One region of the Turicibacter sp. TJ11 genome, then DNA from elsewhere that is predicted to be linked to it. Evidence: a T-box and tRNA genes for the amino acid it is inferred to sense, from the RefSeq annotation. Region 1 holds a T-box; the other holds one or more tRNA genes.
What was found. The T-box of region 1 lies ahead of thrS (threonine--tRNA ligase). A T-box ahead of a tRNA ligase gene usually reads a tRNA of that ligase, here a tRNA-Thr.

Region 1 (15,536 bases):
TGATTCATTAGATTGGGAATCAAAAGCTACGGTCGATAGCATTATTGAAAATATTGAATATTGTATGACTCTTTGGAATTATCCAACTCATACGGTTGTCTTATTCCATGAAAAAGATATCACAGTTGAGGTATTACCAAAGGTTATTGAGTATTATGAAGAATTAGGATATGAGTTTTTACCATATAATCCTGATAATCATGTTGTGAAAAATTTATTCGGTAGTGATAATTTATAGGAAGGGGGAGTTTATTTATGCGTAAATCTTTTTTACCGTTACTAATCATTGGATTAATTGGAGCCGTTGGAATTTACTTTGCTTTAACATATAAATTTCCTGAAGTTGAAGCCTTTCAATTTTATCAGCGAATCGATCAAAATATTATTTCGTGTGAGAAAAAATCACCTGTGACATTAGAAGAGAATCTAGATGCATTACAACAATCGACGCGTCAGTTAATCTTAGCAGGACAAACTTATGATGGTAGTCAGGATTTGACCGATTTATTTGCTGATTTTAATAGTGAATATGAAGTATTAAATGGTTATACTTCAGAGGTTGTAACATGTATCAATCATGAAGTTGGACAAATTAACTTTAATAAGATGGAGTCAACATTATCAAAACTTCCAGAGGACTTATCCGCTCTAGCAGATGAGATGTTAGTTTTGCAACAAGCACGCACTGAGAAATTAGTAGAGTTAAATACGGAGTTACAGACGCTAGCTGAATCTTTAGCAAACTTTGAAGAGATGTTTTATAATACAAAAACAAGTGAGGCTGTTCAATACTTCCAAATGATTAATGGAGTTTTTACGACAATTGAGACACTACATACTGAGTATATGGATTCAATTAAAGATTATTATGCTGTAAAAACGAAGTATTACGAATCAATTGCTAATAAAGGTGTTTTAGACTACGTATTTAATAAATAAAATTAAGCTATGAATTTAATTCATAGCTTTTTTAAAATGAGAACATGCTATAATTGATAAAAGAAAGCACATCATCAGTGAATGGCTAGCTGGTTAATCATTAAAAGAAAGAGGGGAAAACAATGAAGATTGGATTTATTGGGACTGGTGTCATGGGTCAATCAATGGCAGGTCATTTATTAAAAGCAGGACACGAATTGTATGTACATAATCGAACAAAAAGCAAAGCGGATGGCCTTGTATCAGAAGGAGCCATTTGGTGTGAAAAGGTGACTGATGTTGCCAAACAGTGCGACTTAATCTTTACTATTATTGGTTTACCTCAAGATGTAGAAGAGGTTTATTTAAGTGAAGAAGGACTTATTAATCAATCGAAAAAAGGGACTATCTTAGTCGATATGACAACGTCAACTCCAGATTTAGCAAAACGTATTTACGAAGCAGGTGTTCAAAAAGAATTACAGTGCTTAGATGCACCGGTTACAGGTGGTGACGTAGGTGCTAAGAATGGAACGTTAACGATTATGGTCGGTGGAGATCAACAAACATTTAATGAAATATTACCGATCTTAGAGTTAATGGGAAAAACAATCGTTTATATGGGCGCTGCTGGAAGCGGTCAGCACACTAAAATGGCAAATCAAATCGCTATTGCTGGAGCTGCCATTGGGATGGTTGAATCATTAGCGTATTCAAAAGCAGCGGGACTAGATTTAGAAACAGTTCTAAAGGCAATTACGAGTGGTTCAGCTGCTAGTTGGCAGTTAAGTCATATGGCACCGCGTATTATTCAAGACGATTTTAATCCGGGATTTTTCATTAAGCATTTTATTAAAGATATGCGAATTGCTTCTAATGAATCAAAAGATATGGACATTGAACTTCCAGGACTTGATTTAGTTTTAAGCTTATATGAAGAGTGTCAAAAACGACAGTTAGAAGATCTAGGAACGCAAGCCTTATATAAACTTTATGAAAAAAAGTAGACCGGAATGGTCTACTTTTTTTATGATAAGTAATATTTGTTGCTTTCTAAAATAGTTGTTTCTGTTGGCATGACTGGATTATATGGTCCATAGTATCCTGTTTGTGACGCTTGTTGTTGATACACTGGATAAGTGGGTTGAGGGGAATACGTTGGTTGATAGATCGGTTGTTGATAAACAGGTTGATACACTGGATAGTTATATCCACCACCACAACAAGGGCGACCCCCTCCTCCGTTAAATAATAATCCACCTAAAGCTAATCCACCGACAAACGGTAAAAACCCAAATCTCTCATCTTGAGCAGCACCTGGAACATTAGATAAATAAGGAACTTGATTAGTTAGTGGTGCAGCATTTTGGTATGAGATTTGAGAGGGAAAATTACCTCTATAGTTATTTCGCATCAATTTAAACTCCTCCTTCAGACTTATAGCCTTACTATAAAATATGCAAGAGAAATCTATTTGGTTTCAAATTTTATTTTTTCATTAAAAGAAATGAATGAAGTGTCGGTCGTTTGAGTAAAGTGGTTAATTGATTTGGACGATTTAAGCCACTATTAACATATAACGTTAATTGATCGGCAAATCGATAAACTCCTTGATTAAATTGAGAGCATCCTTTGGTTGTTGTTAATCCTTGACAATGTCCTGAGATTTGAAGTTCAATTGGAAAATCTGTTGATTTTGCTGCTAGTGTAGGTTCATGAAGAAGAAGAACATTAAATTGCTCACCATTTGTAAGAGTCGAAAGTAAATCATCTAACTGAGGGGCGCTTGATAGGGAATCAATACCGATAAAATTAACCCCCTCACTACTTCCGTTATATAATTCAATGGAATCATTACGAAGAATTTTAAAGGAAGCAGAAGTTAAAATTTCTGTCAGTTCCTCTTGTTGAGGTAAATCTTGATCACCTAAAACAGCAAGTTTAGCTAATGAGGGATTAAGATCCGATAAAATTTCAATTAGACGACTACTTAAACTCGAACTAATTGCGCCCTCTTTAAATAAATCTCCTGTAAATAAGACGATGTCAGCTTCAAGGTGATTGATTTCATTCACTGCTTTTTCAACTAGTTTTAAATCATCTTCGTTTCTAATTAAGACATCACTTAATTGAACAAGTCGAACGCCATCAAAACTGCTCGGAATACTTTGGCTTTCAATAATGGTTTCATCTACTTTAATGTTGTATTTAACAATACATAAAGAATAAAAGAAAAAGAGAATAATAAGGAATGCACCTGTTAATACGTAAATAGGAAATTTCTTAATCATAAAATCATCCTTTACCAAAAAAACTATTATAAGGATATTATATCATAGATTATTTAGTTCGATATACAAACAGTGACGAGGAATCATCTCATATGTCGTGTTAAGTCATTAGTAGAAATAAAGATCTGTATCTATTGGTTGAAAAACAAGTATCAACGGATAGACTGACTTAAAACGTGATAATCGTTCACTCATTCAATGAAGTATGACATCAAAAAGAGCATTATGTATACAAGAATGATTAGTTATTAATTAAGTTTGTTTTATCATGAAAGATGGAAGTCAACTAAGGCTAATAGATGATGATAAAATCCCTTTTTGTTTTAATAACGGTCTATTGTTGATTCATTTATCACTGTCTTTGTAAAAATGTGTTTTAAATGGTAGGGATGTGTTAAAATAATAGTACAAGATAGTAAATAAGGCTTTAAAAGATGCCATAGATAAGGGTTGATGCAATGAATACATTAGTTTTAATAGATGGAAATAGTTTAATGTACCGTGCTTATTATGCTACTGCTTACAGTGGAAATTTAATGAAGACAAGTACGGGAATTTTCACAAATGCACTGTATGGTTTTGTCAATATGATGAATAAAGTGATGGATGAGTATAATCATACACACATGTTAGTAGCCTTTGATGCGGGGAAAACGACATTTAGACATGAATTTTTAGAATCATATAAAGATGGGCGCAAGCCAATGCCAGATGAAATGCGCTCACAAATTAACTTAATAAAAAAATATTTAGATCTACTTGGTGTGAAGCGTTTAGAGTTACCAACTTATGAAGCAGACGATATTATTGGAACGTTAGCGAAGATGGGTGAAGCCACTGATTTTGAAAAGATCCATATCATCACAGGTGATAAAGATTTACTACAAATGGTAGATGAAAAAACAACGGTTCATATTACTCGAAAAGGTGTAACAGATATTGAATCATTTAACAAAGAGGAAGTGTTTGCTAAGTATGAATTAACACCAAGTCAAATTGTTGATTTAAAAGGTTTAATGGGAGATCCTTCTGATAATTTACCAGGAATACCAGGCGTTGGTGAAAAGACAGCCATTAAGTTATTAAAGCAATTTGGAACAGTTGAAAATCTAATTGAACATACAGATGAGTTAAAAGGAAAGATGAAAGAAAAAGTTGAAACTCATACCGAACAAGCCTTACTTTGTAAGCGAATGGCTACTATTCATAAAGATGTTCCGCTACCGTTAACATTTGATGATTTAGTTTATCATGGGGCTCAAACTACAGAATTAATGGAATTCTTTAAAGAGATGGAGTTTAATGCGTTCCTAAAAAAAATGAAGATTGAAGAAGGAAAAGATAAAGAACCTAAAGCGCCAGTTCGCATTATTTCAGAAGCAAAAGAGTTAGAAACACTAAGTTATGTCAATAGTGCGATTCATGTTGAGATTTTTGAGGAAAATTATCATCAAGGAACGATTTTAGGGATAGCTGTTGTCAATGAAAAGGAATCTTACTATGTGCCTTTTGAAGTGGCTAAGGAAAGCCAAGTATTCATGTCATTTTTATCAAACGAAGAAATTAAAAAATCAGTGTTTGACGTGAAGCGTTCACGTGTTGCGTTAATGTGGCAAGGGTTTGATTTACGTGGGGTTGAATTTGATTTATTATTAGCTACTTACGTCATTAATCCAACGAATGTAAGTAATGAAATCAAAAAAGTAGCCTTACATTATGATTATGATGATGTGTCATATGATGAAGAAGTTTATGGAAAAGGTGCTAAACGTGCAACTGCTCCGATTGAGAAGGTGGCCGAGCATTCGATCGATATCGCTACTGCTGTTATGAAATTGAAAGAAACAGCACTTGAGCAATTAAAAGAACAAGAACAGTTAAGTTTATTTAAAGAAATGGAAATGCCATTAGCTGAAGTATTAGCAATGATGGAATACACGGGAATGGCTTTAGATTTAAAAACATTAGATGAGATGGGACAAAATCTAAAAGGTCGCATTGAAGCATTAGAAGCGAAAATTTATGAACAAGCTGGAATGGCATTTAACATTAATTCACCTAAGCAATTAGGAGAAGTATTATTTGAAAAATTATCACTACCTGTTATAAAGAAAACAAAAACAGGATACTCAACGAATGTTGATGTATTAGAAAAATTAATGGGGACTCACCCAATCATCGAATGTATTATGGAATACCGTACGTTAACCAAACTTTATTCAACTTATATTGAAGGATTAAAAAAAGCGTGCTACGAAGATGGAAAAGTTCATACAATTTTCAATCAAGCGTTAACTCAAACAGGACGTCTTTCTTCAATTGAGCCAAACCTTCAAAACATTCCAATTCGTTTAGAAGAAGGTCGCATGATTCGACGTGCCTTTGTTCCAAGCGAAGAAGGATGGATCATTTTAGGAGCTGACTATTCACAAATTGAGTTGCGTATTTTAGCACACATTTCAAATACTGAATCGTTAATTGAGGCATTTAGACAAGGTGAGGATATCCATAAGAAAACAGCAATGGATGTTTTTAAAGTATCTGAAGAAGAAATGACGTCTGATCTTCGTCGTTCAGCAAAGGCGATTAACTTCGGAATTATTTATGGAATGAGTGCCTTTGGGTTATCAGAGAATTTAAATATTACTCAAAAAGAGGCAAAAAAATATATTGATCATTATTTAGAAACTTATTCAGGAATTCATCAGTATATGGAGGATACCGTGAAGTATGCTAAATATAATGGATATGTTTCAACGTTATTTAAGCGCCGTCGCTATATTCCTGAGTTAACTCAGAAAAATTATGCGATTCGTCAGTTTGGGGAGCGCACGGCAATGAATGCACCGATTCAAGGAACAGCAGCAGATATTATTAAAAAAGCAATGATTGATGTTTATCAAGCGATGCAAGAGAAAGAGGTTAAATCTCGTCTATTACTTCAAGTACACGATGAACTAATTTTTGAAGTTCCAAAAGAAGAGTTAGAGACAATGATTGAGTTAGTCACGAAAACAATGGAAGATGTTGTCGAACTACAAGTTCCGTTAAAAGCTGATTACTCGTACGGTCCAACTTGGTATGATGCGAAGTAAAGTGTTATAAAATAAACATGTATTGATGAAGCATCATAAGTGCCACGGTATAAAAACAATTAGAAAAGGACATCATGTAGCTTACTTGATGTCCTTTTCTGCGTTTATAAATAAGAGGTTAGACACTTTTAAATAAAATGTTTCCCAGGTAATATAACGATTACTGATGATGTTAAAAAATGAGAGATGTTTTTTGTTTGCATATCGAAAAAAGATGAATAAGCTAAGCAAGGCTGTGGTGTCATGCATAAGCTGGTACAACGATGTATAAAGGCTTTAGGACTTTCATGAATGGACTTGGATGAGTTGACAGCTAGAGTAAGAATCACTTATGATAGTCTTTTAATATGCAACTAGCATCATATCTGAGATTGGGTCATAGAGGTGATGATGACATCACCTAGTGTATTTAGAGCAGTTTAAAGAATTGATTTTGTTGAACTAGCAATAATATATAAGTGGCGATAAGTTTTTCATGATTGAAAAAATTTTAACGCCACTATAGTTAGTCTTTATACCAATGAAATCAATCAACTAAGGCTATTTCGTTTTATGTGAAATCTTTTTCGCTTCATATATAGAAAATGAATTGGAAATTAGAGTGACTGAGTTTTATCAGTTCATGGTTAAATAAACAATTAGATTAGACAAAAAGGAAGTTTGAGAATATGCCAGAATTACCAGAAGTGGAAACGGTTAAAGAAGCACTAAATCAAAATGTTAAAGGGCGAATGATTCAAGATATTGAACTACGTTATGAACCTATGATTAAAAATATGGATTCAGAGGAATTTAAAAATAAGCTGAAAAATCAAACGATTCAAGAAGTGAGTCGTCGAGGTAAATATTTAGTTTTTCACTTGGATCATTATTATTTACTTTCTCATCTTCGAATGGAAGGGAAATATTTTTATGCAGATGATGAGTTTGAACTAAATCCTCACGTTCATGTCATTTTCACATTAGATAACGGAAAACGCTTGTTATATCAAGATACCCGAAAATTTGGAACTTATCATTTATATGATAAAGAAATTGACTTAGAAACAACTTCTCCATTTCAAGTCCTAGGGCTAGAACCTTTTTCACAAGAGTTTACACCTGAATATGTTAAACAAAAAATTTATAATAAAAAGAAACCAATTAAGTCATTACTTCTTGATCAAAGTGTTGTTTGTGGACTGGGAAATATTTATGTTGATGAAGTGTTGCATCGTGCCAAACTTCATCCATTAACTTCAAGTTCAGAATTGACAGACAAAGAGATTGAAGATGTGGTAAAATATACAGTAGAAGTTTTAGCTAGAGCGATTGAGTTAGGGGGAACGACGATTCGCACCTTTACTTCATCGCATGGTATTTTGGGAACCTTTCAAAATGAATTGTTAGTTCATCAGCGAAAGGGAGAAAACTGCTATATCTGTCAAACACCTATTGAAAAAATTAAAGTGGGTGGACGAGGAACATATTTTTGCCCAACATGCCAGAAGTTACTGTCAAAGGAGATGAAATAAATGTTAACCGTAGGATTAACAGGTGGAATTTCATCAGGAAAAAGTACGATTACATCATGGTTTTTAGAAAAAGGAATTATTGTCTTAGATGCGGATGAAATTGTTAGGCAACTTCAAAAGCCAGGTAGTCCATTGCTGAATGATTTAGCGCGTGAATTTGGATCGAATGTTATTTTAGAAACTGGAGAATTGGCTCGAGATGTACTAGGATCGATCATTTTTCATGATGAAGTCGCAAAGCAAAAATTAAACGACATGATTCATCCACTGGTAAAAAAGAAGCTAGTTGAGGGGATTGAACAAGCAAAAGCCTGTGGAGAACAATTGGTCATTTTAGATGTTCCACTACTGTTTGAAAGTGGATTTGAATCATTAGTTGATGAAACGTTAGTGATTTATGTTTCTCGTGACATTCAAGTGAAACGTTTAATGCAGCGGGATCAGATTGGTGAAGATTATGCCTTAGCAAAAATTAATTCACAGATGTCATTAGAAAAGAAGCGAGATCGTGCAGATTATGTTATTAATAATGAACGTTCAATCCGTGAGTTACGAACTCAGTTTGAGCAGATGTTTGAAATGCTTTGGGAGAAGGCGTGTCAACTATCTTCAAATTAGTCTTAAAATATAATCATTGATGAAACATGGGAGGAATTAAAAATGGGATTTATGGATCTGTTTAAAACGCATTATGAGTCGGGAGAAAGAGCGACAGATGAAGGATTATTAACACATTATTACAAAAATAATTATCAACAAACGAAAACTGCTTTATTAGAGGTAGCTCGTGAGTTAGAATTTACATTGGCGTTTGAAGATGATACTCGCCAAGAGTTAATGTTAAAGCGTAAAGATTGTGAAGTCATTGTAACCGTTGTTAAAATAAATCCAATTGAAACAACGGTTGACTTTACAGTGAATACATCTGGAATCATTAGCTTTGGAAAAGGGAAAAAAGTCATTCAATCTCTTTATCAAGCATTAGATAAACGATTAATGTTTAAAGGGCTTGCTTTAAACCGATAATATAGTACATCAATCCCTATTTTCGATAGGGATTTCACATTTTAACAGGAGGAGTGTTTGTGGTGGATACAACGATAATAAAACCCAATCTTCAATTCGAACTTTGTGTCACACAAATGATGACTTCGGAAGAGTTACAAATTTTAACGTTACTTTATCAACCTATTATTGGCCCTCAGGCGGTTAGCTTATATATCACCTTAAATACATTAGCTAATAAAAGTAGTTCCTCTTTATTTACACATCATCTATTATTACAAGTTTTAAATGTTGGAGTCGAAGAATTATTGGCTTTAAGATATAAGTTAGAAGCGGTTGGATTGATTCAAGTTTATGTCACTGAGGAAAATCATCATTTGACCTATTATCTTAAAAAACCGATGCAATCAAAAGCTTTTTTTAATGATGGGATTATTAATGTCTTTTTAAATTTAAAAGTGGGAAATAGTGATTATCAGCAATTAAAGCAATTGTTTATTCAAGATATTCCAAAAATTGAAGGAACCAATATTTCAAAACCGTTTAATGAAGTATTTGATACCACTGTTTTAATGCAATCTTCTGCTAATTTAGAGGCAAGTCCCTTACCCCAACATCCAGATGGACAACGTGGGGTGAAGTTAGAATTAGCCTTTGATCAAGAATTGTTATTTGCATTATTAAAACAATTTGGAATGGATGAGCAACTATTATCAGATAAGTTACTGGATCAAATTAATAAAACTGCTTTTTTATATAAGTTAGATGAACATGAATTAGCACGTTTAATTTTTGATGCCTTAGATTCAGATGGTTTTGTTAATTTAGATACGTTTAGAAAACAAGCGAAGCAATATTTTCAATTCTTAAATAAAGGAAAGCCAATTGAAGTGGTAGAGATGCCAAAAATAAATCAGCCATCTCCTGGGATGGATGAAGAAAAAGTGATTCTTTCTAAAGAAAAACAGTTACTCGTACACTTGTCTCAAAATCCACTTGATTTTTTACGATTTAAACAGCATCAAAAAGAGCCTGTTCCAGCTGATCGTCAATTAGTAGAATGGCTCGTGTTAGATCAAATGATGCCAGATGGCGTTGTTAATGTCTTAGTCGATTATGTTTTAAATATTTCCGATGGTCGATTACCAAAACAATTGGTTGAAAAAATTGCAGGGGAGTGGCAACGCAAAGAAATTGATACAACCGAAAAGGCCATTGCCCAAGTTCGTGCCACTTTAAAAGCGAAGCAAAAAAGAGAACTCGAAAAAACGATGCCAGCAGCCAAAAAAGTATATCCAAAGACGACACGCGTCGTTCGTCAAGAACAAGTTCCTGATTGGTTGAAGACAGCTAATCAACCGAAACAAGAAAAGAAACAGTTAAGCGAGGAAGATTTACAAAAAATTGAGCGTATGAAAAAATTACAAAGTCAACTTTTAAATCAGAAAGGGTGAGAGTCGTGCAACGTATTGGAGATTTAATGGTAAAGTCAAAAGGGGCAAATGAAGCGTACGCTGAAATTTTAAATGAACCAGAAATTGTAGCAGCGATGAATGAATACAAAGCCGAGGTTGATCCTAATTTAATCTCAAGTTATATTTCTGATTTAGATGAATTTTTAAGAAACAAAGAAAAGTGTCAAGGATGTCAAGGATTAAAAAGTTGCAAGCAACCTGTTAAAGGACATCATCCAACACTAAAACCTTCATATAAGCAATTAAAAGTTGCTTATACACCTTGCCAGTTTGAAATGAATCAAAAACACTTAGTCAATATTAAAAGTTTTCATATGCCAATCGATATTTCAACGGCCAACTTTGAACAGTTTATCATGGATCCTGAACGAGTAGAGTTTTATGAGAAAGCCTCGATGTTTATTCATGAGTATATCACAACAAAAAAGGGGCGCGGACTATATTTATATGGGCCGTTTGGAACGGGAAAAACTTATATGCTTAGTGCGATTGCTAATATTTTATCGCAACGAGGGATTGTTTGTGGGCTCGTTTACTTTCCAGAGCTCATTGCTGAAATCAAGTCAGGATTTAATAGTGAAAATAGTAATGCCTATGATAAAATTGAACAGTTAAAAGAAATTGATGTTTTAATGTTAGATGATATCGGAAGTGAATCGATGACAAGCTGGATGCGAGATGAAGTGTTAGGTCGTATTTTAAACTATCGAATGCATCAAGGATTACCGACTTTCTTTACCTCTAACTTAGATTATAATGAACTCCAACATCATTATTCTTATACTCAAAAGGGTGAAGTTGAAGAGATCAAAGGAGCCCGAGTACTAGAACGTATTAAAGCATTGACGATTCCAGTCGCAATTACAGGAACAAATTATCGTCAAAAGCGATAATTTAATTGTTTTTTGCTTGATTTCAAAAAAATCCTGCATTATAATAAGTGTCATACACATATTATATAGGACATAATAGATACATAAAAAGTATAGATAAGGATATGATTTAATAAAAACGACTTTTCAGAGAGGAAATCCTAGGCTGTAAGATTTCTAAGAACGATTATTAAGTTACTCCCTTTGAACTGGACTTGAAAAAGATTCCCGTTGACCGCGTTAAAGTCGAATTAAGTTGCTGATAAAAGTTATTTTATCGGAAATAGGATGGTACCGCGATTTCAATCGTTCCTACTCGAAAGAATTAGGAGCGATTTTTTTTATGCTTATAAAAATTCGCTCCAATGATGAGACATAAAGGAGGAAATAATTATGATTAACATTACTTTTCCAGATGGAAATGTGAAGCAGTTTGAAAATGGAATTACTGCAGAAGCAATTGCACAATCAATCTCACCAGGATTACGTAAACGCTGTGTAGCGGCTAAGTTAAATGGACATTTATATGATTTAACTCGTCCAATTGAAGCAGATACAAAAATCGAATTAATTACAAATGATCGTCCAGAAGCATGGGAGATTATTAATCACTCAGCGGCGCATTTAATGGCAGCAGCAATTAAACGTTTATATCCAGATGCAAAATTCGGGGTAGGACCTGCCATTGAAGATGGATTCTACTATGACGTCGATACAGAATCTAAAATTACTGAATCGGATTTAGCAGCTATTGAAAAAATGATGCAAAAAATCGCTTCAGAAGCTTTACCAATTATCCGTCGTGAATTAAGTCGTGAAGAAGCAAAAGAATTATTTGCAACAGATGAATATAAATTAGAATTAATTGATGCGATTAAAGAAGGAGAAGTAATCACAACTTACTCTGAGGGTGATTTTACAGATTTATGTAGTGGTGTTCATGTTGGAAATACAAAAGACATCAAATTCTTTAAATTATTAAATGTAGCAGGTGCTTATTGGCGCGGAGATAGCGACAATAAGATGTTAACTCGTATTTACGGTGCAGCAGCATTTACTAAAGATCAATTAGCTGATCATTTACGTGTTTTAGAAGAGCGTAAAGAGCGTGATCATAAAAAATTAGGACGTGAATTAGAGTTATTTACATTCAGTCCATTAGTTGGACAAGGGTTACCAATTTGGTTACCAAACGGAATGAAAGTTCGTCAACAAATTGAACGCTATATCATTGACTTAGAAGAAGAATACGGATACCAACACGTGGCAACGCCTGTTATGGGATCAGTTGATTTATATCGTACGTCAGGACACTGGGCGCACTATCAAGAAGATATGTTTGTTCCAATGAACATGGACAATGAAGAATTAGTTTTACGCCCAATGTCATGTCCTCACCACATGATGGTTTACAAAACAAAATTACGCTCATATCGTGATTTACCAATCCGTTATGCAGAACAAGTCATCCAACATCGCTTTGAAGCATCAGGTGCTTTAACAGGACTTGAACGTGTACGTGCGATGACTTTAACAGATTCACATATCTTTGTTCGTCCAGATCAAATTAAAGAGGAATTTTCACGCTGTTTAGAATTAATTCACCGTGTGATTAAAGATTTCGGTGTTGAAATCAACTACTATCGTTTATCATTACGTGACCCTGAAAACAAAGAGAAATACTATGATGATGATCAAATGTGGCAAAGTGCTGAATCAATGTTACGTGAAACATTAATTGAAAATAACATTCCATTCATTGAAGCAGAAGGAGAAGCTGCATTCTACGGACCAAAATTAGATATTCAAATTAAAACAGCATTAGGTCATGATATTACGATGTCAACAATTCAGTTAGACTTCTTATTACCAGAACGCTTTGATTTAACTTATGTTTCTGAATCAGGAGAAAAAGTACGTCCAGTCGTTATGCACCGTGGATTAATTGGAACATACGAACGTTTCATGGCTTATTTAATTGAAACTTATAAAGGGGCATTCCCTCTATGGTTAGCACCAACTCAAGTGACAGTTATCCCAGTTAACAATCAATATCATTTAGACTATGCAAAAGAAGTAGCTAAAGAGTTACGTAAATATAAAATCCGTTTAGAACTTGATGATCGTGAAGAAAAAATGGGATATAAAATTCGTGAATCTCAAACGAAGAAAGTACCAATGTCTATCGTGTTAGGGGATAAAGAAACTGCTAATGGTGAAGTGACATTCCGTCGTTTTGGAGAACAAAAAACTCAAACATTACCACTTAAAGAATTCGTTCATTTCTTAGTAGAAGAGATTGCAGAACGTAAAAATCATAAACCTGAATAAAAAATAGGAGACTTAGTCTCCTATTTTTTTATATTCATTGGACAAAAAATAATCGTTACAGGAATATAATGGTGAAATAAAACTTACAATGTAAAGAAAAGAGTGAGAAAGATAACTTTGTGAAAGTGGTGACAACGTTGGGTGTAATGGAAGTGATAAAAGTTTTACTAGTTGATGCAGTCGTATTATCAATTTTTGGTATAGCAGCATATAGGGGGTATTATCAATCTTATCGAATCAGTCTTACCCATTTACTTATTCAGTTAACAACCATTAGTTTATCGTTTTTAACAGCATGGGAACTAGTTCATCAATTAATAGGATATATTCCAAAAAGTATGAGCTTATCTCTTTTTATTCCAGATAGTTTTTACTACTTAGTTGAGCCGTATGAATCTTACTTAATTCCACTTATTATTTTCTGTCTGTTGTTTATAATCTTTTTTATTATCATTAAAAGTATTTTATATGTTTTTTCAGTCAATTATGAGTGGCATCAATATGTTTTTAAGACCGTCAAATTTGATCGATTACCAGATCAATGTTTTAGTCTTTTTTTAAGTGTATTAAATATGTATACCTATATGATTGTGGTTTTAATAATAATAGCATTTCCTCTTTTTAATCTGACTAAACCGTATTCTATTTCAAGTCTTTTATTAAAAGTTAATCCGGTGATCTCTTCGTTAGTAAGTGACTTTTATAAACCTTATCGGCAACTGCAAGAGAACATTCTTTATTTTGAAGATGATTTTGATCTTATTTTTCATAATAATCAAGTGAACTTCGATCAACTTGAAACATTTATGAAAAAGCATCCCAATGAACAAGAAAAGGTACACGACGCTTTTAATGATTTAATTCCGTTTATCGCAACGACTTCAGGATTTTTAAGTTTTTTTCCTGATAATAAAATTAGTGAACAAGAAATGAAAGATTACTTAGCTCATATAAATTCTTATATTGAAAAAGACGTAATGACGTTGGAAAATTTTAATTTTTACTATAAAGAGTTGATTCAAAATGGAACCTATGATAGACTTGTTGAAGATGAAGTCATTAGTGATAAAGCACTACAGACTTTAATCAATAGCGGCATGCTAAATGATGTTAATCTAAAAAATAAAGAATATTAAACACTTGATTGACATATAATAATTAAAGTGTTATAATTAATAACTGTGAATATCATGTGGAAAGAAGAAGTACCCACTTCTCACCTGATTAGCTAGAGCTGATAGGTTAAACGTCACTATCGTTACGACGATATTGTTAATGTGATTGTGATTAAAACGTGGGCACTTTGTGTTTGCGTTTTTCTTTTTTTCCATGAATGTTCTATAAAATTGGAGGTGCTCATCATTAGCAAGAAAAATGTAAAAAACGAGAGCTTAATCAACGAAGATATCCGCGCAAAGGAAATGTTAGTGGTTGGTCCTAATCGCGAACAACTTGGATTAATGCAACGTAAGGATGCATTACGTGCTGCTTCTGAGCAAAACTTAGACTTAGTATGTGTTGCACCACAAGCTAATCCGATTGTGTGTCGTATTATGGACTACGGTAAATACCGCTACGAACAACAACGACATGCTCGCGAAGCTAGAAAAAACCAAACAGTTGTTAGTCTTAAAGAAGTTCGTTTAAGCCCTAACATCGAACAGCATGACTTTAATACAAAATTAAAAAATGCTCAAAAATTCCTTGCAAAGGGTGATAAAGTTAAAGTTAGCGTACGTTTCAAAGGTCGTGAAATCGCGCACACTGAATTCGGACGCAATGTTTTAACTCGCTTTGCTGAGGCGTGTGCTGAAATTGCGGATCTTGAATCAAATCCAAAACTTGATGGACGCTCAATGTTTCTCGTTTTAGCACCAAAGAAAAAGTAGAAAAGATAAAGGAGGAACTCTACCATGCCAAAAATGAAATCTCATCGTGGAGCTGCTAAACGCTTTAAACGTACAGGATCAGGAAAATTAAAACGTTCTCATGCTTATACAAGCCACTTAGCTCATAACAAAACAACTAAACAAAA
Region 2 (15,536 bases), 1.0 Mb from region 1:
TAGTAAGAGACATCAGCAATTGAAACACCTAATAAATAATTTCCGTTATCAAGCATACGAACATGAACAGCATCATCTAAGTCTTTTGCATCGTCCCCATCAATCGTAACAATCGTTTCTGCACGTAAATCTTTACGACCTTTATAGCTATCATGATCAGGTTCATTTGGAATTTCAGCGGCTTGTTTTAATGCATCTTCACTAAATTCAGGAACGATATCGTACTTATAAACAACTGATAAAATATCAATTCCTGGATCATTTTTATGTCCTAAAATTTCAGTGACTTCAGCTTTAACCACATTGTTCTCTAAGTAATCCACAATACGAACACGAACCTTATGATCTTTAACGGCTCCTTTAGTTTTATTTTTAGGAATGGCCACTACGGCATGATAACGAGAGTTATCTGGTTTAACATACCCTACTTGTTTAATTTCATAATATGTTCCGATAAAATCAGTCATCCCACGTTCAAGAACTTGAGCAATTTCCCCTTCTAAGCTATCACCCTTAGATGAAGGTAAGATTTTAACTAACACGGTGTCTTTATGTAACGCACCATTTAAATGTTCACTACGAACATAAACATCATCCATTTCATCAATTTCAACGAAACCAAATCCTTTAGGATGAATCGAGATAATTCCTTTATAATAACCTAAATCACGTGCTAAATCATAGCGATCATTTTTTGAACGAACAACAATCCCTTCGTCCTCAAGTTTCACCATTAATTTAACAAACTCCTTAAATTTATCTGACCCTTCAATTTGTAGATATTCCACTAATTCCTCGATCGTCATCGCCTCATATTGGCTAGATCCTAATAATTCTAATACTGTATTGCGCAAATAGCACACCTCCAACTCATAAGTTATATTCTATCATAAGTAAACAAACATTTAACCACTTTTTGCTATTATAAGACAAAGTACGTTATTTGACTTATCTATCACTATTTTATACAAATGTACTTATTTTATATCACGAATCCTCTCATCTAGTTAGAAAAACAACCAAAATTTATCATTAAGTAGTAATATTTAATAAAAAGCTATAATTTACTGATCAAAAATATATGATGACGATAAATTGATTGCTAACTCATCTAATATATTAGTTTAACAAGAAAACTTATAATTATTTTGAATTAAACACTTGTAGATTTTTCAAATGGATCATTTAGACTAATGCATGAACTTATCTTTTAAAGATTTTTAATCAACATGACATAAACTTCATTTTTAAGAATAGATCTTTATCTCTTTAAATTAGTTATCCTCTTGTTTTTTATAACTAAGATAAATTCTATGAGAATGAAAAAATACTTAAATAAAATAAAAACTCATATTCTAATTGAATATGAGCCTTCTATATACAAACAGAAATTTATGTAATCATTTGATATCAGTCTTAGGTAATGAATAAGTTTCATCCTAAGACAAACAATTTCCCAGACATCGTCTACTATTTTAAAACCATTAGTAGCGCTTAAAAATTCTTTTTAAAAAATTAATCTGAACCTATCTATAAAAAGCCAAATACATTTTAAACTTTCATTATCAGTTCAACTACTAAAAACTTATTCATATAAAATATATTTCAGATTTTTCAAAACTAGTTTTTGTTATTTAGATACTTTAATCGGATCATCTTTTGAGTTCCGGTTAATTATCTATTCATAAAGATCATAAGGACCTAGCCTTTATTTCATAAAAATAATTAATCCTAAAACAAGAAAAATAACTGAACAGATATAGGTTGCACGTACGATGTAAGCTTCTGCTCCACGCTCTTTTTGATTTTTAAATAACTCGCTGTTACCACCCGTAAGAGAATCACTTAATCCTTGTTTAGAACTTTGTAAAGCCACTAAAACAATTAGGATTACAGAGACAATCATAAATAAAATATCCTCAACACCATATTGGAACATCCTAAACCCTCCTTAAACTATAACAAAACTTTACCATATATATGTTATATTTTCAACTATTATTTAAGACGAGAGCTTAACATTTGTAAATATGTACCATTCATTAAAAAAGTTCGCTAATCGCGAACTTTTTGTTTCCATTCTTTTAAACCTTCAAAAGCATATCGGCAAATAACTTTTACAATTCCTGCAATCGGAATGATAAAGATGATTCCTATCACACCAAAGATTTGGCCCCCTATGATAATTAGTGTTAATAACATAACAGGATGAAAATCAATAGACTTTGAAAAAACTAGGGGTTTAATAAAGTTTCCTTCAATGAAATTTAAAGCCATCACACCAACTACCACATACACCGGTGTCCATACCGAAACCATTAATCCAAAAAGTGCAGCTGGAATCGTTCCGATAATTTGACCAACATACGGAATGATATTTAAAAAACCGATCAACGTCCCGAACACAATCGCATTTTCTAGTCCAAGAATTGAAAAATAGATTGAAGCAATGATGGATAAAACGAATGATACTAACAACGTTCCTGAAACATATCCTTTAACGATTTCTTCTGATTCTTTCAAAATATGATACAGTCGATGTTGCTGATGATGAACTAAAAATGATTTTACCTGTTCACGAATTTCATAGAAATTTTTCAAAATATAATATAAGACGACGGGAACTAATAACAGCATTCCAATGACTAAAGTAAAGCTACTACTAAATGAGGAAATCCATAATCCTAAAGTAGATAAGAATTTTGAAAAGATTTCAATAAATTTTGAATTTTGAGAAAATAAGTGACTGAAGTCATATTGATAAAGTTTGACATAATCAAATTGCCATGACTTTAATAAGTTCTCTACTTTCACCATAAGCGTCGGAACTTGATTCATAATGTCTTGTACACTTATCACTAAATTTGGAATTAAACTAAAAATAGCATAAACGATTCCTCCAATAATCGAAACAAACGTCATCAAAATTGAATATGAACGTTTAATTTTCAAACGACAAAAGAAATCAACAATTGGATTCAAAAGATAGGCGATACATGTAGCAATTAAAAAAGGACAGATAATCATATAGATCGCAGAGAAGATAGGTTTAACAATCGGAAAAATAAGAATAAAAATACGTACCGTAACTAATACTCCAATTAAAAAAATTAAACTATTTAGCCACTTATAATTTATAGATTGTTTGATTTGTTTCATTATGATCCCCCTTATTGATTGTACTAATAGATTACCATATTTTTCAGTTTTTGAGGATAAAACAAAAACACATATTTTATATTAAATCCACATATATACTACTAGTCTATTTCCATTCAAATTAGTTTTATCTCATTAAAGACATTTACCTAAAAGATGATAGACAACAATTCGACTCTTAGGTTTTGACTCCTCATTAGGTTATTTGATAAAAGTCTTTCATTTGTAGAAAATTTTGATTACTTACATAGGTACAAGGATGTGATTATATGATGGATAAGCAACCGTTAATCATTTTTACTCTCATTTTCTTAATTATGATGTCAGCTTACTTTTCAGCGACAGAAACAGCTTTTTCATCACTCAATAAAATTCGATTGAAGCACTTAACGAATAGTGGTCATGAACGGGCACAACAAGTATTGAATGTTCTAAAGCAATATGATCAATTACTTTCAACTATTTTAATTGGAAATAACATTGTTAATATTTTATCAGCTTCATTAGCGACTATTTTATTTACAACTTATTTCCCGAAAACGGGAGTCAGTATTTCCACTCTTGTAATGACTATTCTTATTCTTATTTTTGGAGAAATTTCTCCTAAAAGTTTGGCTAGAGAGGTTCCAGAGAAATGGGCAATGCTATCAATGCCACTGCTTAAGTTTTTTATCATTATTTTATCGCCTTTAAATTTTATCTTTACTCAATGGAAAAAACTACTTTCTAACATTTTTTCTTTTGATAGTTCTGAATCGATTACTCCTGAAGAAATTAAAATGTTAATTGATGAAGCGAAGCATAACGGTAACTTTAGTGAAACAGAAAGTAAATTAATTAAATCAGCTATTGAGTTTAATCAATTATGCGCTGATGATATTTTAACACCACGTGTTCAATTAATTGCTATTAATCTCGATACGTCAAAAGAAACGATTCAATCATTGTTTTACACCACTGGATTTAGTCGTTTACCCGTTTATCAAGAAAATATTGATCATATTATTGGAATCTTACATGAAAAAGATTTTAACCTATATAAAGATTTACCCACTTACTCTTTATCTCAGTTAATTAAGCCAATTATTTATAAGACCGCTAATAGTAAAATTTCTAAGCTTCTTCTTACCTTTCAACAAACTCAAACACAACTTGCTGTAATCTCTGATGAGTATGGCGGAACACTTGGTATTGTAACACTCGAAGATATTTTAGAGGTTTTAGTGGGTGATATTTGGGATGAACATGATACAGTCATTCATGACTACAAACAACTTAATGAAAATACCTACTTATTTAATGGCCAAACAAGTTTAACTAAACTATCTGATACTCTTAATATTAAGATCGATGCCGATTGTAATAGTGTGAACGGTTGGATTATTAATGAATTAGGATATATTCCTAAAGTCGATGAAATATTTAACTTCAAAAACTTAACAATAAAAATATTAAACTCAGATAGTAGACAGGTGACTCAAATTATAATTATTATCAACTAAAAAAGCCTTGAATTTATCAAGGCTTAATTTAATTGATGTAACTAATTAAAAACCCTCTCTTCGTCGGAGTGAAGAGAGGGTTTTTTGAGTCATATTCTTCTAAAAAATAATTAAATTATTTTTTTAAGTTGTAGAATGATTTAACTCCATTGTAAACAGCTTGTTGTCCTAATTCGTCTTCGATACGTAATAATTGGTTGTATTTTGCAATACGGTCTGTACGAGACATAGAACCTGTTTTGATTTGTCCAGCATTTGTAGCAACTGCGATGTCAGCGATTGTAGCATCTTCAGTTTCTCCTGAACGGTGAGATACAACTGCAGTGTATCCAGCTTTCTTAGCCATTTCGATAGCTTCGAAAGTTTCAGTTAATGTACCGATTTGGTTAACTTTGATTAAGATTGAGTTAGCAACGTTTTTCTCGATACCTTCAGCTAAACGCTCAGTGTTAGTTACGAAGAAATCGTCTCCAACTAATTGAACTTTATCACCGATTTTTTTAGTTAAGTAATCCCATCCAGCCCAGTCGTCTTGGTCTAAACCGTCTTCGATTGAGATGATTGGATATTTTTCGCATAATTCAGCGTAGAAATCACATAATTCTTCAGATGTGAATACTTTTCCACCTTCACCTGCTAAAACGTATTTTCCATCTTTGTAGAACTCAGAAGAAGCAACGTCCATAGCGATCATAACGTCTTTACCTGGAACATATCCAGCTTTTTCGATAGCTTCTAAGATAACTTTGATAGCAGCTTCGTTTGATTCTAAGTTTGGAGCGAATCCACCCTCATCACCAACTGCAGTGTTTAATCCCATACCGTGTAATACTGATTTTAATGCATGGAATACTTCAGCTCCCATACGGATAGCTTCTTTGAATGTTGGAGCTCCAACTGGCATGATCATGAACTCTTGGAAGTCGATGTTGTTGTCAGCGTGCTCTCCACCATTGATGATGTTCATCATTGGAGTTGGTAATTCTTTAGAGTTGAATCCACCTAAGTAACGGTATAATGGTAATCCAACAAAATCAGCAGCAGCATGAGCAACAGCCATAGATACACCTAAGATTGCGTTAGCTCCTAATTTTCCTTTGTTTTTAGTTCCATCTAATGCGATCATTAAACGGTCAATTCCACATTGGTCAGTAACATCCATACCAACTAATTCAGGAGCGATGATGTCGTTAACGTTTTTAACTGCGTTTAAAACACCTTTTCCTAAGTAACGTGATTTATCTCCATCACGTAATTCAACTGCTTCGTAGATTCCTGTAGAAGCTCCAGATGGTACTAAAGCACGTCCAAAAGATCCGCTTTCAGTTGTTACTTCTACTTCTACAGTAGGATTTCCACGAGAATCTAATACTTCGCGAGCATATACATCAACAATATAAGGCATGTATGACATCTCCTTCTTTTCTAAAATTTTCACACTTCTTATTATAATACATTTTTTTGCATATTAAAGAAGTTTTTATGCTGTAAGCGCTATTTTTTATAAAATAAACCAATCTATTAATCTACAGAAAAAATGCTAAAAAGGTATACTTTAATTAAATACCTACAATAATATGCACTAACTGAACAGACTTTATGCTTGATCTATAAAAATAAAAAAATCCAGACAGTCGCTGGATTATATTCTTATAAACTGGTGCCGAGTGCGAGAATCGAACTCGCGGCTACGCATTACCATTGCGTTGTTTTACCACTAAACTAACTTGGCTTTCCAATATCTATACTAACATATTAACCATATTTTTCAATATAATTTTCTTTTTTTATCTCTAAAATAATCTTTATTTTGGTTCTAAATGGTTATTAGGCTGATCATACCTCTTGTATTTTTATAAAAATATCCATAAAAAGAACGTATCACTAGATACGTTCTTTTGTGTTTATTCAATTATTTAATAATTGATTTTCCAGTCATTTCAGCCGGTTGTTCAACACCTAATAATTGTAACATTGTTGGTGCTAAATCTCCTAAATTTCCACCGTCACGTAATTCGATTCCTTCTTTTGTTACGATGACTGGAACTGGATTTGATGTATGAGCAGTATATGCTCCACCATTTTCATCTTCTAATTTTTCTGCATTACCGTGGTCAGCTGTAATAATAGCAACTCCACCTTTAGCAATGATTGCATCTACAACTTTACCTAAGCACTCATCCACAGCTTCTAATGCTTTTACTGTTGCATCAAATACACCAGTGTGCCCAACCATATCTGGGTTAGCAAAGTTTAAAATGATTGTATCATGAACATCTTTATTAATCTCAGCTACACATGCATCCGCTACTTCATAAGCTGACATTTCAGGTTTTAAATCATAAGTTGCAACTTTTGGTGAATTGATTAAAACACGAGTTGCTCCTTCGATTTCTTTATCTACTCCACCATCGAAGAAGAATGTTACGTGAGCATATTTTTCAGTTTCAGCAATACGTAATTGTTTTAATCCATTTGCTGAAATAACTTCTCCGTAAGTATTAGCTAAATCTTGTAATCCAAAGATAACTGGTCCATTAACCGCATCCCCGTAAGACATCATTGAAATGAAGTAAACATCTTTAGGTCCTTTAGATGGATCTAATGCAGGTTTTCCTTCTTTAGCAAAGTTTGCAACATTTTCTGGATTAGATAATGCGATTGCAATCTGTTGTGCACGGTCAGGACGGAAGTTAGCAAAAATTACTGTATCTCCATCTTTGATTAATCCATTTGCATCAACAACAAATGGTGCAACGAATTCATCTAAAACATCATTTTTGTAAGAAGCTTCTACCCCAGCTTTAGCTGATTCAAAAGTTTCTCCAATTCCTTGAGTCATTGCATCATAAGCTAATTGAGTACGATCATAGTTTTTATCGCGGTCCATTGAATAGTAACGTCCTGATACAGTCGCTACTTTTCCAATTCCGATTTCAGCTAATTTAGTCTCTAATGCTTCAATGTACTCTAATGCTGATTTAGGTGCAGTATCACGTCCATCTAAAAATGCATGTACGTAAACTTCTTTTGCACCTTGAGCTTTTGCTGCTTCAACTAATGCATACATATGCTCGTTGTGTGAATGAATTCCACCTGGAGATAATAATCCCATTACATGAATGTTTTTATTGTTTTCTAATGCGTGTTTGCATCCTTTTTCAATCACTGGATCATTTTTTAACTCACCATTTTTAACAGCTAAGTTAATACGAGTTAATGATTGATAAACGATACGTCCAGCACCTAAATTTAAGTGTCCTACCTCTGAGTTCCCCATTTGTCCTTCTGGTAATCCAACACCTAATCCAGAAGCTTCTAATGTGTTATGAGGGTATTTATTAAATAAACGATCTAAGTTTGGCATTTTGGCCGCTTTAACTGCGTTTCCAGCAGTTTCATCACGTAACCCGAAACCGTCTAAAATAATTAATGCTACAGGTTTTTTAGTCATGTTATTACCTCCTTCATCTTATCTAATTTATAGTATACTAAACTTTAATTGACAAGTACATGAATATCCCTAATGTAAGCGGTTTTTATTTTGAACAAAATCAACTTTAGTATGTCAAACTTTTAGAAATCTATGTAAGTTTTCATTCATAAAATAAAAACCTTATTCATAACATGACGTTACAAATAAGGTTTAATCTTTTGTTTCTAAGTTGAAACGATTAATAAGAATCATCTCGCTTTAGTTTTATTTTTCTAATGAACGTTTTTGCTGATTTTCCCGAATTTCTTCTGCCATTTCGGACAACTTTCTCATCCGATGATTGACGCCTGACTTAGTCAACTTCATCCCGCGTTCCGTGGCAATTTCACTTAAATAAGTTAAATTTTCCTCAGGAAACTCTAACCTTAACCTGGCAACGTATTGTAAACGTTCTGGTAACGAATCTATTCCATAAACAAGATCAATTAGTTCAATGTTATCAATTTGACGCTGCGCTGCAGCAATTGTTTTTGTTTCATTAGCAATTTCACAATTATTTAAACGATTTTCTGAGTTACGGATATCTCTAAAAATACGTACATCCTCGAAATTTAAAACTGCATTATATGCTTCAATCGCCCTTAAAAAATCACTAATTTTCTCAGCTTCTTTGATATAAGTAATATATCCTTTTTTACGTTGTAAGACACGGGCATTTAGTTCAAAAACATTTAACAAATCTTTAAGATCTTCCGCATGTTCTTCATCAAGTGTAAAAATTTCAAAATGATAAGATGATGTTTCAGGATTATTAACCGAACCTCCCGCTAAAAAAGCACCTCGCAAATAGGCTCTTTTACAGCAATCATACTCAATTAAATGCTTAGCAATCCCTAAAACAAAGCCAGTTTCAGACATAATTCCTAATTCTGTGGCAATATCACGAGCATTTTTCTTAATACGAATAATATAGACGTTATTTTTTTTCAGTTGCATTTTTTTTCGCGATAATAAATCAACCTCAGTATCAAATAACTGCTTAATTAACTGCAACGTTCGACGAGCAATCGCGGCATTTTCAGTTGCAAAATCAAGAACTAAACCTTTACTTGATAAAGAAATAACTCCATTCATTCGAATAAGTGCTGATAGTTCTGCTTTAGCACAACAATCATCTGATTGAATTTGAACTAATTCTTTTTTCGTTTCAGAAGCGAATGACATTTTATCACCCCTCCCTTTTTTCCTCTATATCTAATAATAATGAAAAAACTGTCGCTGCAACTTTTTTCGTGTTATGACGAACCTCGCCTACGTTATTGTAAGAAACTAGACGACTTTTAATCACTTCAATATTCATACTTTTTAATTTTTTCTCATCATTAAAAACAACATCTGATTGCTGATCACAGTATCGTTCATAAGTTTCTTGATTAATTTTCTCATCATTAACAATGATTTTATCAATGAACGAATGACCGGCATGTTCTTCTAGAGCAATTACATGATCAGAGGCTGTATAGCCTGTTGTTTCTCCTGGTTGAGTCATTATGTTGCAGCAATAAACACATTCTGCTTTTGTCTTAACTAACGCCTCAGAAATTTCACTTAATAATAAGTTAGGAATAATACTAGTATATAAACTTCCTGGTCCTAGTAAAACTAAATCTGCTTCCATAATAGCCTCAACAGCTTCATGAAGTGCCTTAGCATCTTGTTTTGTATAATAAACACGCTTAATTTTTTTTTCAATCGTAGGAATAAGCGATTCGCCCTGAATGATTGTACCATCATCATACTCTGCACACAAGCACAACGGTGTGTTACATACTGGTAAGACTTGTCCTCTAACTTTTAAAACCTCACTTAATTTTTGAATAGCAGAAGCAAAGTCCCCCGTAATATTTGTCATAGCTGCAATTAATAAATTTCCAGTTGGATGACCTGCTAACTCTGTTTCACCTTGAAATCGATACTGAAATAATTCTTGTACAAGTGGTTCAACTTCGGATAAAGCAACTAAAACATTTCGAATATCTCCAGGGGGAGGGACATCAAAATCTGATCGTAAACTTCCCGAACTTCCTCCATCATCTGCTACTGTGACAATGGCCGTTATATCAATTGGATATCGTTTTAATCCTCTTAAAATTGTAGATAACCCTGTTCCTCCACCAATGACAGCAACCTTTAAATCATACTCTGCCATATCTAATCCCCCTATTTTTTATATGCGCGATGAATATCTCGATGAGTCGCGTTTGTTTTATAATCTTTTTCAAAAGCAGTGGATAAATATTCTGCAATGGCAACTGAGCGATGTTGTCCCCCTGTACATCCAATCCCAATAATGACTTGTGACTTTCCTTCAGCTTTATACTTTGGAATTAAGAATTGTAACAAGTCAATTAATTTAGATAAAAACGTCGTTGTTTCTTCAAAGCTCATCACGTACTCATAAACACTTTCATCTAACCCAGTTTGTGGGCGCATGGCTTCAATATAAAAAGGATTAGGTAAGAAACGAACATCAAACATAATATCTGTATCAATTGGTGTCCCATGTTTAAATCCAAATGACATAAATGTTACACTAAAATAATCTTTATCCATACTTCCATACTTCGTAATAATTTGCTGTTTTAAATCTTTAGCAGCTAAACCTGTTGTATCGATTTTAAAGTCTGAGATATCTAAAATTGGCTTTAACAGCTCTCGTTCTTTATTAATTCCATCTAACAAATTAGTGTCGCGTGATAATGGGTGTGTACGTCTTGTTTCCTTATATCGTTTAACGAGTGTTGTATCATTTGCATCTAAGTAAACAACATGGACATTGACAAAATGACTATCTTGTAAGAAATATAACATTTCATCAATAGAGTCAAAGTCTAGTGATCTTAAATCAATCACAACTGCTAAATTAACGGTATGCTCACTCGCTCCCATAATTAACTCTGTTAACTTAGGTAATAATTTAGGTGGAAAATTGTCAATACAGTGATAACCTACATCCTCTAAACTATTTAATACAACACTTTTTCCAGCTCCACTCATCCCCGTGACAATTAGTAAATTAATTTTTTTCATCCTAACACACCCTTTCTATTACTTCAAAAATGATGATCATCACTTAAGTTCTGTATTATGACTTGAAATAACTTTAATTAAATCGTATGAAGGCGTATAAAATTGAGTTGAAACAATAGGTTGATTGCTATTAATTAAGTGTTTAATAATTAGACGATCCCCTTCAAACATCGGTAATGTATCTAATTCACCAATCTCATGCCAAGCTAATGTTCCTTCTCGATTCTCTTTATTTAATTCACCTGTTGCGTGAGTTCCTTTAATCGTATAAAGCATCCACTCCGTTTGATCTGATTCCTCTTCAACAACAATCGTTGTCACCGCACCAAGTTCTGCACTTTGTAGCTGCAACCCTGTTTCTTCAAAAAATTCTCGACATCCTGTTTGTATGACATGTTCACTAAATTCGGCTTTTCCGCCAGGTAGAAACCATTTTTTTCGGCTCGGTTTAAATAAAAGTAATATCTTATTATCTTTCAGTAACAAACTATTCACCACACGCATCAATCCACCCTCTTTCGTCATGATTATTATAACACATAAATAGAAAAATAGAAAAACTGATCATATCGTAGTATCAAGTTCCTAAACTAATCATTAACATTAGCATCGATGACTTTCATGTGTATTCTTTCGACTTACCTGACATCAGTAAATATAATTCTACTCATCTAGTTATTATTTAAACTATGTGATAACCGGTGAAATGGTCTCATCAGATATCAACATAAAACTAACTCATCTATGGTTAATAACTTTACACTCTCTAAAGATTGTTTATTCATTTAAAAAATATCATTATTAACTTCATAGGAGTGCGTAATAAAGACATAATCACCATTAAAATTAATGTTAACTTGAAATGAACTTATTTATTCATCTCAAACACAAAAAAGAAAACTGAATCATCTAAATCACTAAAGACGATCAGTTTCCCTTTATAACTCTTATTATTTTTTATGATATCAAGGCTGTATGTATTAAATGAAATTAGTTCTATAGTTTGTTAGTCTTTGATTATCGAAGGTTTGTTTCAATATATTTAAATGCTGATTGAGCTGCAATGGCTCCATCATTTACTGCGGTTACAACTTGACGAAGCTCTTTACTAATAACATCACCTGCAGCAAACACACCCTCAACTGGTGTCATCATGGCATGATCAACTTTTACATATCCTGCATCATCTGTTACACCTAATTCTTTAATCATATCTGTAATTGGATCTAATCCAATGTAAATAAATGCTCCATCTGCTTCGATCTCAGAGATTTCTCCTGTTTTAGTATTTTTAATTTTAACGGCACCTAATTTTCCGTTTGCTTCTTCAAATGACTCCACAACTGAATCCCATACAAATTCGATTTTTTCATCTGCAAAGGCACGTTTTTGTAAGATTTTTTGGGCACGTAATTCATCACGACGATGAACAATAGTTACCTTTTCAACTAGACCTGCTAAGTAAATAGCCTCTTCAACGGCAGAATCTCCACCACCAATAACAACAACTTTTTTACCACGGAAAAAGGCACCGTCACATACCGCACACCATGAAATTCCACGTCCTGATAATTCACTCTCACCAGGAACGTTTAATAATCGGTGTTTTGTTCCCGTTGCAATAATAATCGTTTTTGCATGAATCTGATGATCTCCACAATCAATCACTTTAGTTCCATCTTCAGCAATGACTACATTCTCTACATTACCGTATGCATACTCTGCCCCAGCAGCTTGCGCATGTTCAAACATTTTCATTGATAATTCTGGACCTGTAATTGTTTCAAAACCTGTGTAGTTTTCAATTTCAAATGTATTAACCATTTGACCACCTGGAGCTCCACGCTCAATCATGACAACCGATAAACTGGCGCGTGCTGCATAAATGGCTGCTGTCATTCCTGCAGGACCAGCACCGATAATCGCTAAATCATAAACTTTTTCCATTTTAAATACCTTCCTTTTTTACGATATTCAATAAATCACTTGCTTCATTTATTATATAAGTCGGATGATACTTTTTCAAATAATCCGCACCACGAATGGCCCAACTAACGCCGACGCTTTTTATACCTGCATGGTGAGCACATTCAATATCATGTGAATTATCGCCTACCATCAAACACTCATCTTGATCTAACTGATAATATTTTAAGACCGTTTCAATCGGTTCAGGATGTGGCTTTGGATTTATAATATCATCTGATGAAATAATTAAATCAAAATAATCATAAAGCTTAGTATATTTTAGTCCTTTAATTGTCATATCTCGCTTTTTCGAGGTGACAATCACAAGCTTTAATCCTAGTTCCTTCAGTGAATTAAGCATTTCAACGACACCAGGAAAGATTTCGATCATTTCATCATGATTTAACTGATAATAATGACGATAACGTTGAACAAATTGTTCAGGATTTTTTGGGAAATATTTTAAGCCTGTCTGATGAAGTGTCGGTCCGATACAGTCGATAATTTCTTCATCACTCAAAGACTCATTTAAAAGAAGTTCGTTAAATGTCTGACGAAATGAGCTGAAAATCAGATGATTCGTATTTAATAAAGTTCCATCTAAATCAAATAATATAGCTTTAAGCATTTGCTCCTCCTTCAATGACTAACTTCTATGTTATTTTATTTTATTTTTCTTTATGCTGATTTATGACTTTCATTTAAATAAAAGCTTTGATAAGTCACTAAATTCTTCTTGGTTATACGTCGATAAGCCACTACCGCAACAACTAGTACAATTGTTAAAATTGAAATAAATTGTGCCATACGAATCGATTCTGTCAACATTAAGCTGTCAGTTCGCATCCCTTCTACCATATATCTTCCTATTGAATACCAAACAGCGTAAAAGGCTGCAATCTCTCCTACCAGTAACTTAGATAACTTTCTTAAAATTAGAATAATTATGAAAAATCCAATCACATTCCATAATGATTCATATAAAAACGTTGGATGATAGTATGCACCGTTAATGTACATATTATTCACAATAAAATCTGGAATAAACAGAGATTGTAAAAATTCACGTTGAGCATCAAGAGTCGATCCAGGAACAACTCCACCATGAGCTTCTTGGTTCATAAAATTTCCCCATCGGCCAATCGCCTGAGCAATGATAAAACTTGTAGCAGCGATATCCGCAGTTAACCAAACCGAAATATTTCTTTTCTTACAAAAGAAATATCCAAAAATAAAAGCTGCAATAATTGCTCCATGAATGGCAATTCCACCTTGCCAAATTTTAATGATATCTTCCGGGTGTACTGAATAATAATCCCACATAAAAACAACGTAATAAATTCGTGCTCCTACGATAGAGATTGGTAATCCGTACGTCACTAAATCATAAAAGAAATCTGGATTAATTCCCATTCGTTTTCCTTCTCTAATGGCTAAAAAAAGTCCTAAGGCTACTCCAGACATGATTAAAATAGCATACCAGTAAATCGTAATAGGCCCTAACTGTAAAAAAATACGATTTAGTGGTTCAATTGTTGAATGATCCACAGAATCTCCTCCATCTCCTAATGATTGAAAGGTGAGGTTCAAATAACCCCACCTTAATTATTACTTTTCGTTTTAATATAATTATTTAATTGGTTAGTAAAATCTTCTGCTGCATTATACCCCATCACTTTTAATCGATGGTTCATTGCCGCAACTTCAATTAAAGACGCAATTGAACGACCTGGACGAACTGGAATCGTAATCTTTGTAATATCCGTATTAAATAAACGTGTTGTCTCATCTGATAATCCAATACGATTATAAATTTTTTCGTTATTCCAATCTTCTAGTTCAATCATTAATGTCACGCGTTTTTTATGTCGGTAAGCACGTGCTCCAAACATTTCTACAACGTTAATAATCCCAATTCCACGTACCTCAATAAATTGTTGTAATAATTCTGGTGCACGCCCAACAACAAGACCCGGTTCTTTTTCATAGATGTCGACACGATCATCGGCAATTAATTGATGGCCACGGTGAATCAGTTCTAAGGCTGTCTCACTTTTTCCTATACTACTTTTTCCTGTAATTAATACCCCAATCCCATTTACATCGACTAATACGCCGTGAACAGATTCAATTGGTGATAAAGCCTCTTCTAAATAGTTTGAAATAGCAGTAAATAAGACGGTAGTTTCTTTTTGACTTCTAAGTAAAGGAACACCTGTTTGTTCTGATAATTCAATCATTTCTTGTGGAACTTCAAAGTTCTTTGAAAATACAATAACAGGTGTTTCATCTGTAAATAGGACTCGTGCACGTTCACGTCGAACATCACTATCTAAAGATTGAAGATATAACCATTCTTTTGTTCCAATAATTTGGACGCG

Region 2: it has a tRNA-Thr gene. The T-box ahead of thrS (threonine--tRNA ligase) is inferred to sense a tRNA for this amino acid. The anticodon was not compared.

Annotation. Positions count from the first base shown of each region.
Region 1 is NZ_CP069349.1:1,400,265-1,415,800, reverse strand. Features, by position in the region: gene JRC48_RS06910 (polysaccharide deacetylase family protein) at 1-238, shown strand, start outside; gene JRC48_RS06905 (hypothetical protein) at 256-939, shown strand; gene JRC48_RS06900 (NAD(P)-dependent oxidoreductase) at 1,062-1,925, shown strand; gene JRC48_RS06895 (hypothetical protein) at 1,946-2,332, opposite strand; gene JRC48_RS06890 (metallophosphoesterase) at 2,406-3,209, opposite strand; gene polA (DNA polymerase I) at 3,668-6,304, shown strand; gene mutM (DNA-formamidopyrimidine glycosylase) at 6,973-7,818, shown strand; gene coaE (dephospho-CoA kinase) at 7,819-8,436, shown strand; gene JRC48_RS06870 (hypothetical protein) at 8,479-8,844, shown strand; gene JRC48_RS06865 (replication initiation and membrane attachment family protein) at 8,907-10,277, shown strand; gene dnaI (primosomal protein DnaI) at 10,283-11,191, shown strand; T-box leader at 11,276-11,487, shown strand; gene thrS (threonine--tRNA ligase) at 11,564-13,501, shown strand; gene JRC48_RS06850 (hypothetical protein) at 13,654-14,637, shown strand; ribosomal protein L20 leader region at 14,693-14,828, shown strand; gene infC (translation initiation factor IF-3) at 14,923-15,390, shown strand; gene rpmI (50S ribosomal protein L35) at 15,415-15,536, shown strand, end outside.
Region 2 is NZ_CP069349.1:2,439,827-2,455,362, reverse strand. Features, by position in the region: gene rnr (ribonuclease R) at 1-854, opposite strand, end outside; gene secG (preprotein translocase subunit SecG) at 1,709-1,939, opposite strand; gene JRC48_RS11755 (AI-2E family transporter) at 2,056-3,159, opposite strand; gene JRC48_RS11750 (HlyC/CorC family transporter) at 3,429-4,661, shown strand; gene eno (phosphopyruvate hydratase) at 4,777-6,066, opposite strand; tRNA gene JRC48_RS11740 (tRNA-Thr) at 6,320-6,393, opposite strand; gene gpmI (2,3-bisphosphoglycerate-independent phosphoglycerate mutase) at 6,574-8,115, opposite strand; gene whiA (DNA-binding protein WhiA) at 8,362-9,321, opposite strand; gene yvcK (YvcK family protein) at 9,326-10,306, opposite strand; gene rapZ (RNase adapter RapZ) at 10,318-11,187, opposite strand; gene JRC48_RS11715 (NUDIX domain-containing protein) at 11,227-11,691, opposite strand; gene trxB (thioredoxin-disulfide reductase) at 12,205-13,134, opposite strand; gene ppaX (pyrophosphatase PpaX) at 13,136-13,783, opposite strand; gene lgt (prolipoprotein diacylglyceryl transferase) at 13,834-14,703, opposite strand; gene hprK (HPr(Ser) kinase/phosphatase) at 14,757-15,536, opposite strand, start outside.